Regions from separate parts of the Rummeliibacillus sp. NPDC094406 genome, predicted to be linked through region 2. Evidence: riboswitches for the same ligand, from Rfam matches in the RefSeq annotation. Region 2 holds a riboswitch; each other region holds the start of a gene.
The links. Region 2 has a riboswitch for lysine ahead of dapA (4-hydroxy-tetrahydrodipicolinate synthase). Riboswitches for the same ligand answer to the same signal wherever they lie in the genome.
Positions count from the first base shown of each region.

Region 1 (3,235 bases), on a different contig from region 2:
CGAACATTAATGATGTTTGCAATCATAAATATACGCTGATTCACCTTTTAATCCTTTAAAAAAGGCTAATCTATTTCAGGTATCTTCCCCTGAGATAGATTAGCCTTTTAATTAACCGTGATTTGGTCGATCAGATGTAAAATCTGCATCCTCTAAACGAACAATTTTAGTTTTATGCTTCCATTTGTAACCGAACCACAGGATAAAGAAGATTGGTAAACCAATATAGGATACTAATATGCCATACCAATCGATATGATTTCCCGTAAAAGCTGTATAGTTTTGTCCTAATACAACAATCGCACATAGTACAAATGCAAAGATTGGTCCAAATGGGAAGAATCTTGAGCGATAAGGTAGTTCAGATAAGTCATGGCCCTGTGCAACATACGCTTTGCGGAAACGATAATGACTTGCTGCAATCCCTAACCACGCAATAAATCCGCACATACCTGAAGCATTTAACAACCAAATATATACAGTACCTGTACCAAATAATGATGCTAAGAATGATAAACAAGCTACTAGAACTGTTGCAACAAGTGCAGCCACTGGTACACCACGTTTGTTTAATTTTTTAAAGATTTTAGGTGCTTTACCTTCCATCGCTAATTGCCATAGTGTACGAGATGATGCATATAAACCAGAGTTACCAGCGGATAATATAGCTGTTAATATAACAGCGTTCATAATAGATGCTGCAAAAGCAATTCCTGCATTTTCAAATACTAAAGTAAATGGACTTACTGTTACATCATCACTATTAGCAAGACGTGGATCTGTATAAGGGATTAACAAACTAATAGCTAAAATCGCCAGAATATAGAATAACAAGATTCGCCAGAAAATTTGACGAACTGCTTTTGGAATTGTTTTACCAGGATTTTTTGTTTCCCCGGCAGTAATACCCAGTAATTCTGTTCCCTGGAATGAGAATCCAGCAGCTAAGAAAATTCCAAATGTTGCAAAGAAACCACCGTGGAAAGGTGCATCACCTTTAAAGAAATTTGTAAATCCAACTGGTGCTTTGCCTCCAAGAATTCCAAAAATCATTAAGAAGCTGACAATCAAGAAGATGATAACTGTAGCTACTTTAATGAAAGCAAACCAATATTCACTTTCTCCAAAACTATTAACAGATAAGTAATTTAACACAAAAATAATCACTAGAAACGCTGCGCTCCAAATAAATGAAGGCGTGTCTGGGAACCAATATTTCATCACAATGGATACAGCTGAAATTTCTGCCGCAATTGTAATCGCCCAGTTGTACCAATAGTTCCAACCTAGTGCAAATCCTAATGCTGGATCGATAAATTTTGAAGCATACGTATTAAACGAACCAGAGACTGGCATGAATGCAGCCATTTCTCCAAGGCTTGTCATCAAGAAGAATACCATAATCCCTATCAATCCGTAGGCTAGTAATGCTCCACCAGGTCCAGCAGCAGCAATCGAATTACCACTTGCTAATAGCAAACCTGTACCGATGGTTCCACCAAGTGAAATCATCGTAATATGACGACTTTTTAAACCTCTATTTAAGCTCGGCTGTTCACCAGAGCTTGTATTTTTTGTATTCATAGTTCTTCTCCTCTTTCCCATTTTCATTGCAAGAAAGGTCGGGTTGAAGTCAATTCAGCTTCGGACACAAGCCCGTAGCTATAAAAATAAAAATACCATCACAAGGATGCTTGAGATGGTATCTAAAATTCCCCATCAACCTTGATAAAGATAGCTCAACACGTCGTTTCAGACGTGACAGTTCTGTACCTTTCGATAACAGCCCCAGCATTGTTAATAAAAAGCTTACCAACACTTCGGCAATATTCCCTTTTTAATCGAGTCGTTAATGCTTTTTCATCTCGTCGATCATACTCATGAATACCGCGACCTCTACCTCACCTATTGGATGAGGCATGCAATATATAATTTCAATACGTTCCTCATTATAATACAAGGTATCCTCGATAACAAGACATAAAGCACATGGTATTTTAATACAATAGAAGTTTTGTAAATGTCCTAACCTCTTATTTTATGTCGAAATATTGAAATTTACTATCTATTAATGATACGGTTGCTAAAGAATCTTATTTACAAAGGAGGAAAGAGATTGGCTTCACAACAATCCACTAGAGAAAATAAAAAATTATCTTGGAATCGAAATACTTGGATACTCGTGCTTGGCATTATCTTCATTGCCGCTACATTACGTTCACCACTTACTTCAGTAGGTCCAATTATTTCTTATATAAAAGAAGACTTGGATATTTCGAATGTACTAGCTGGGTTTATAACAACCATCCCTTTACTAGCATTTGCAATCGTGTCACCATTTGCACCAAAACTCGCCAGAATATTCGGATTCGAAAAAACACTACTAGTTGCAATGGTCATATTAACAGCCGGTATTTCCATCCGTTCACTTGGAAATACTTTCTTCCTATTATTAGGAACTACATTAATCGGGATTGCTATAGCATTTGGTAATGTTTTGCTACCAGCTCTTATTAAGTTAAAATTCCCTTTACAAGTAGGCTTACTCACATCTATCTTCACTGTTGCGATGAATGTCTCAGCAAGCGTTGCAGCTGGGGTTAGTTATCCAATAGCTGGTACATCCTTCGGTTGGAAAGGTGCACTTGGCTGCTGGATTATTCTTTCCATTATCGCAATTATTGTATGGTTACCACAATTACGCCAGAAAGTAGCGATACAAGAAAATCAGAATGACGCGAAACTAAGCAAACCCATTTGGAAATATCCCTTAACTTGGGCAATTACACTAGCAATGGGATTGCAATCTCTAATATTCTATACAACAGCTGCTTGGATTCCAGCAATGTTAGAATCACAAGGAATGAGTGCAAATCAGGCAGGATGGATGTTCTCTATTATGCAATTTTCACAATTGCCTATGACTTTTCTTATTCCTATTTTAGCAGGGCGCAGATCTGATCAACGCTCACTTGTAGTAATGTTCGGTGCATTCTATGTGGTTGGCTTTACAGGAATATTAATGAATTGGACCTCACTGACTATGCTATGGATGATTCTACTTGGACTCGCAGGTGGGGCATCATTTGGACTTGCCATGATGTATTTCTCTTTACGTTCTCGCAATGCATTAGAGGCAGCAGAACTTTCTGGCACAGCACAATCTATTGGATACCTACTTGCAGCAGCAGGACCTGTTCTTTACGGATATATACATGATTTATGGGATAGCTGG
Region 1 covers NZ_JBIWGZ010000010.1:74,035-77,269, reverse strand. The annotation lists gene ACIQ4I_RS19715 (amino acid permease) at 112-1,584, opposite strand; lysine riboswitch at 1,728-1,907, opposite strand; gene ACIQ4I_RS19710 (CynX/NimT family MFS transporter) at 2,117-3,235, shown strand, end outside.
Region 1: linked by a shared signal. The riboswitch ahead of ACIQ4I_RS19715 (amino acid permease) and the one ahead of dapA (4-hydroxy-tetrahydrodipicolinate synthase) in region 2 are both predicted to bind lysine.

Region 2 (3,235 bases):
CCAAGATAATAATTTTTCTAAAACTTCTCTTGTTAAGAAGAATCCATTTGTTACGATGTCTGCTGAATAATCGATTTTATTTTCTTTTGCTTCTGCCATAAATGAATTAGACAATTCTTCGATAATTCCTAATTCAAGTAGTGGCTCACCGCCGAACCAGCTAATATGTAAATTATTTAGAGTGTTAGCTTGTTCTTTTACTAATGCTTTTACACCGCTTTTTGTATCGTCTGTCATTTTGCCACGTGCAAATGTTTCATAACAATACGTACAACGGAAATTACATTGCTCTGTTGTCATAAGAATAAGGTGCAACATATCTGTACGGTGCATAGATTGGTGCAGATATTCTGCTCTTTTCATCTCATCTACATTTCCAGGAACAATAAACCCATTATCAAATAAAGCTTTTTTTACATCACTATCTAATGCAGCTGCCCCCGTTCTTTTTAAAGAACCCATGACTTCTGCTTTTTCTTCTTCTGAAAAATCAACAATGGCGCCTGTATAACTATTGTATAAAATGACGCCGCCATCATCCGTTTTAGATAAGGCGTTAAACTTTGATGGAACATAATTATTTTTATTCTCCAAAATTCATAAACCTCCCTTTTAACTCATTTCTATTCTTTTATTTTCATTTCTATTCCCAACAATCATCATATTATATTTCTTCTAAAAAAATATAATATCAATATAGCAATCTTAAAACGTTCAATTTTGAAATTGTAACTGATCTCTAGTTGTATTTAATAAAAATGAACAGTATATGTAGAAACGACTCTTAAAAATAGTTGAACCAATTTATAATACCATAATCTAAAAATAAATCGCAAGGTCACATGGTCTTGTGATAAATAACACAAGGAACCCATTTTATAAAACATTAGAAATTATACCTGAGGCTTTGTCGATAAGTATATATAATATAGAAAACATGCAAAAACTTACGGCTATTACTACTGGTTTGTTTCGTTTTTATTAAAATTTCATCTTGGGTTCAGCCATTGCTCCAGCTAAATCATCGATTAATCTCGCCCTCTTGTATTTAACCCTATTACACTTCATAATCATCCATTTAATAGATGATACACTATTTCTAAATCTTTCACTTAAATCATTGCAATTCTCTAAAAAAAATGATACTATCAAATTAATTAAATATTCACTTATTTCAATTTTTATTTGAAGTAAGGATAGAGGAGCAAAAACCATCAGTACACAATTAGAGGATAATGAGATCCGTTGATGATTGTGAAAAGGGGGATTTGCCGAAGTGGAGAGAATCTCATTTTCTCGAAGCTGGTTCTGGTGTTGAATAAATACAGAACTGTCATGTAGGAGACTATATGGAGGGCTATCATACGCACAGAAATGATACTGTTTCTACTGCAACAACGTAGCCTCGTTGTTGCTTTTTTGCGTTATCTTACTAATTGCCCTTCTCCCTCTATTTTATTTATATAAAATAATTAAGGATGTGGAGAAGTAATGAATCTTGGACAAATTTTAACTGCTATGGTGACACCATTTGATCAGAATGGAGAAATTGATTTTCCAGCTACAAAAAACTTAATAAATTATTTAATCGCTAACGGAACAGACGGTATCGTAGTTGCTGGAACAACTGGGGAATCCCCTACGTTAGCAACAGAAGAAAAAGTAGAATTATTTAAATTTGTAGTAGAAGTTGCGGATGGAAGAGTTCCTGTTGTTGCAGGTACTGGATCTAATAATACAAAAGCTTCAATCGAATTGACAAAACTAGCGGAAAACGCTGGAGTAGATGCAATTATGCTTGTTGTTCCTTACTATAACAAACCATCACAAGAAGGACTATATCAACACTTTAAAACAATCGCTGAAGCAACAACACTTCCAATTGTACTTTACAATATACCAGGTCGAAGCGTAATCAACATGTCTGTAGAAACCATCGTTCGTCTTGCACAAATTCCGAACATCACTGCTATTAAAGACGCAAGCGGTAATTTAGATGCTATGGCCAAAACGATTAGCCAAACACCTGAGAATTTTTCAGTATACACTGGTGAAGATAATTTAACATTACCTGCATTATCAATTGGTGCTACTGGAGTAATTTCCGTTGCATCCCACATTATTGGGAACGAAATGCAAGCGATGATTGCCAAATTCAAAAATGGCAACACGCGAGAAGCTGCTCAAGATCATCGTCGATTACTTCCAATTTTCAATGGACTATTCGCTGCACCAAACCCATCACCTGTCAAAGCAGCATTAAATCTAAAAGGTATTCCTGTCGGTGGAGTTCGCTTACCGATTATTCCTTTAAACGATAAAGAAATAAGTGAATTACAAGAAGTATTGCAAGTAGTGAATGAAAATAAAGAAGTTGTTTTATAAAAATTCTATTGAATCATCTGCGCGATAAATACATTTCTATAGAAAATACTCATTCTCCGTGCATTTATCATTACTGCACGGGGAATTTTCACTTACCTTTTTCATCACACCAAACATAAATAACCCAGTCCTTAGACTGGGCATTAGTATATCATTAACATCATCAAGAGTTTTAACCACTGTGTGAACGATTAGTCAACACAATTAAATTATACTTTAAAGTTACTTAGAATATTTTCCAACTCCTTCGCTAAATTATTTAAAGCAAGAGCCTCATCTGAAACATTATCCATTGATGCTTGTTGCTCCTCTGTAACAGCTGAAATATGTTGCATTGTTCCAGCGAATTGACCTGAAATTGAAGATATTTCCTCCATACGATTAACCATATTTTCAGTTTTTATACTAACGTCATTTACAATAGAAGAAACATCATTTGTTTCATGTGTGGCATTCCTCACAGCTTTTACAATATCCCCGAATGACTCTTCTGTTTGATCTACCATTATAATTCCTTCTTTTAATACTTGTAATCCTTGATTCATCGATAGAGCAACTTCATCTGTTTCTTTTCTTATCTTATCGGTTATTTCTTTTATTTGCAGGACTGCTTGCTCTGACTGATCTGATAGTTTTCTGACCTCTTGTGCAACAACAGCGAATCCCTTTCCATGTTCACCTGCACGTGCCGCTTCAATCGATGCATTTAATGATAAAAGATTAGTTAGGGTAGATATTTCACTTATTAAATTTAGAATTTGATCGATATCCTTTGATTTTAACTGTAATGATTCAAGCTTTGCTGCTGTGTTTTCAACGGTTTTTTCAACTAGAGATATTTGTTTAACCG
Region 2 covers NZ_JBIWGZ010000008.1:117,235-120,469, forward strand. The annotation lists gene ACIQ4I_RS18195 (radical SAM protein) at 1-594, opposite strand, end outside; lysine riboswitch at 1,190-1,368, shown strand; gene dapA (4-hydroxy-tetrahydrodipicolinate synthase) at 1,492-2,385, shown strand; gene ACIQ4I_RS18205 (methyl-accepting chemotaxis protein) at 2,595-3,235, opposite strand, start outside.

Region 3 (3,235 bases), on a different contig from region 2:
GGAAATCCTTATTCCCCAAGAAATTGATGGAGATATGCTTCAACAAGTTTTAGAAATAAAAGTAGTAAAACCACAAAAAGGTAGAAAAAAGGAATTACTAGATTTAGCTTCAAAGAATGCACAAATTGCGATTACTGAGAAATTCCAATTAATCGAAAGACAAGAGAAAAGAACAATCGGAGCGTGCGAAGAACTAGGCGATGCGATGAATATCACTACACCGCTTCGTATTGAAGCCTTTGATAACTCCCATATCTTTGGAGCAGACACTGTTTCAGCAATGGTCGTTTTTATAGATGGAAAACCAAGTAAAAAGGAATATCGAAAATTTAAAATTCAAAATGCAGGTGCTCATGATGACTATGGCGCAATGCGTGAAGTTATTCGTCGTCGATACACACGTGTATTAAAAGAAGGACTTCCTCTACCTGATTTACTAGTTACAGATGGTGGGAAAGGGCAAATGGAAGTAGCGAGAGAAATTTTAGAGGATGAGCTTGGACTCGATATTCCAATTGCAGGATTAGCAAAGGATGATAAGCACCAAACGTCACAACTTTTGTATGGAAATCCTCCTGAAATTATTCCATTAAAACGTACGAGTGAAGCTTTTTATCTATTGCAACGGGTTCAAGATGAAGTTCACCGCTTTGCAATTACATTTCATAGACAATTACATGAAAAAAATGCGATCACTTCTGTATTGGATGAAATTCCAGGAGTGGGTCCTAAAAGAAAACAACAATTATTAAAACATTTTGGTTCAATCAAGAAGATTAAAGAAGCAACTTTTGAAGAGTTGCAAGATGCGGGTGTTCCTAAAAAACTAATTAGTGCGATAATTGACTATTTTTCGAAAAAATGATTGCTAGATATTAAAACATATGGTATCTTTATGACACCAATTAAAAATCACTGATTTAGTGATGATAGAGGCGCGGGTTTCAAGAGTACTCGACTGGAGGACGAATAGGTCCATTGAAAGTCGGTGAAAGGGGAGGTCGCCGAAGTTGCAAGAATGCTATTTCCATCTTGCTGCTGGTTCTACATTGAAGAAATGTAGAATTGTCAGAATTGACTTTGATTCTGGAGGGCTATCTCACATGAATGTTCTTTTGAACGTGCATGCTAAGAGCAGCCCATTCACCATCTGTGTGAAGTGCTGCTCTTTTTTCATTAGAAATCATTGTGAAAATCGCCCACATACTATTAAGTAGGGGAGCGTTTTGATGAGTACTTTAGTCGTTAAATTTGGAGGAACTTCCGTCGCAACAACAGAAAGAATCATGCATGTAGCGCAACGCATTCAGCGTGAGAAACAAAATGGTTATAATCTTGTCGTTGTCGTATCTGCAATGGGTAAAACAACAGATCAACTTGTAGATATGGCACACGAAATTTCCGAATCACCTTCAAAGAGGGAAATGGATGTCTTATTGACAACTGGGGAGCAAGTAACGATTTCATTGTTATCAATGGCTTTGCATAAGCTAGGAATTGAGGCGCAATCATTTACTGGTTGGCAAGCAGGAATTGTCACAGAACATGTACCAAGTAATGCGCGCATAGAGGATATTGCACCAAAAGCGGTAAAAGAAGCTTTGGATGCCGGTAAGGTGTGTGTCGTCGCTGGATTCCAAGGAATTGATGATGAAGGTAACATTACAACACTTGGTCGCGGCGGTTCAGATACAACAGCTGTTGCTCTTGCTGTAGCGTTGAATGCTGAACGTTGTGATATATATACCGACGTAGATGGTGTTTATACAAGTGATCCTCGTTATGTAAAAGGCGCAAGAAAGCTACAGCAAATGTCATATGATGAAATGCTTGAATTAGCTAATCTCGGAGCCGGCGTCTTGCACCCACGATCTGTAGAGGTCGCAAAAAATCATAACATCCCGATGTCAGTTCGTTCGAGCTATGAGGATGTAGAAGGTACCATCTTGAAGGAGGAAATTGAAGTGGAAAAAGATTTAGTTGTACGTGGTGTCGCGTTTGAATCAGAGATTATTCGTTTAACAGTTTATTATGAAGAAGCCTATAATGGCTCATTAGCAAATATTTTTACAACATTAGCAAAAAATCATGTCAATGTGGATATTATTGTCCAAACGATTATTGAAGGAACAGAGCCATCCGTTTCTTTCTCAGTAAAAAAAGAAAATCTTAATGATGCTTTACAAGTTCTTTCCGAACATAAAGATACACTTGGTTATCATCATGTAGATCATGAAGCAGAATTGTCAAAAGTTTCAATTGTAGGATCTGGAATGGTTTCAAATCCAGGTGTTGCGGCTACTATGTTTGATCGTTTATATCGGGAAGGTATTCCAGTTAAAATGGTCAGTACTTCTGAAATAAAAGTATCCGTGGTTGTACCGCAGGAAGATATGCTTAAAGCAGCGAATGCATTACATGATGAATTTGATCTCTCTGTTCAAGAAGTTATTACGCATTAATCGATATAAGTTTTGAGAAATAGTTATTCCTTTGGGTAATGATTATACAATGATTGAATAGAGTAGAAAGGATTTCTCATGAGTAGAATTATACTTATGGGGAATCCTTTTTTATATCTGCAATTTGAATCAATTTCATAAATGCTTTTATAGTCAAAAAATACGAACATTATATGCTTAGTTAGTATTAATGATAAGCCCATCATTTCCGCTACAGACGGACGCTTTCCGCGGGCAAGCATCAAGCCTCCTCCTCACTACGTTCGTGCGGGGTCTTGATTGGCTTGCTTTTCCCGCAGGAGTCGCCGTCTTTCGCTACATTAAAATATTCCATAAGATATAATCGAATTTTGAAATTGATTCATTTGATTGAAATAAATTATTTTCAAAGCCATTCTTATTTTTCAGTTATAAAAAAACTCTCACCAGTTATCACAGGTGAGAGACGATGTTCTAGTAGGTTAGCCTTCAAGTTTATCTTTTAAATCCCATTTAATATGGAATTTAACTTGTGATTGTTTTGGTTTCGTTTCTTCATAACACTCAGTTAGGAAACCACAGCATTTTTGTTGGTGCTGAGCTAAAAAGCCCGCTTCTAAGCGAAAGCATCGCTGATCAAATTTAAGTACTTCAGGATCACCAGTTAAACTACAAAAAGCTTCACTTGCAGAAACTTTTTCGATGGTTAAATCACCCCAGCCAGCTTCTTTAAAGAAAGGTATTGCTTCTTCGAATTCAAATAGTGGAAATTTACGTGCTAACTCCTTACCGCA
Region 3 covers NZ_JBIWGZ010000003.1:431,655-434,889, reverse strand. The annotation lists gene uvrC (excinuclease ABC subunit UvrC) at 1-865, shown strand, start outside; lysine riboswitch at 923-1,105, shown strand; gene ACIQ4I_RS10510 (aspartate kinase) at 1,230-2,462, shown strand; gene ACIQ4I_RS10505 (DUF2507 domain-containing protein) at 2,924-3,235, opposite strand, start outside.
Region 3: linked by a shared signal. The riboswitch ahead of ACIQ4I_RS10510 (aspartate kinase) and the one ahead of dapA (4-hydroxy-tetrahydrodipicolinate synthase) in region 2 are both predicted to bind lysine.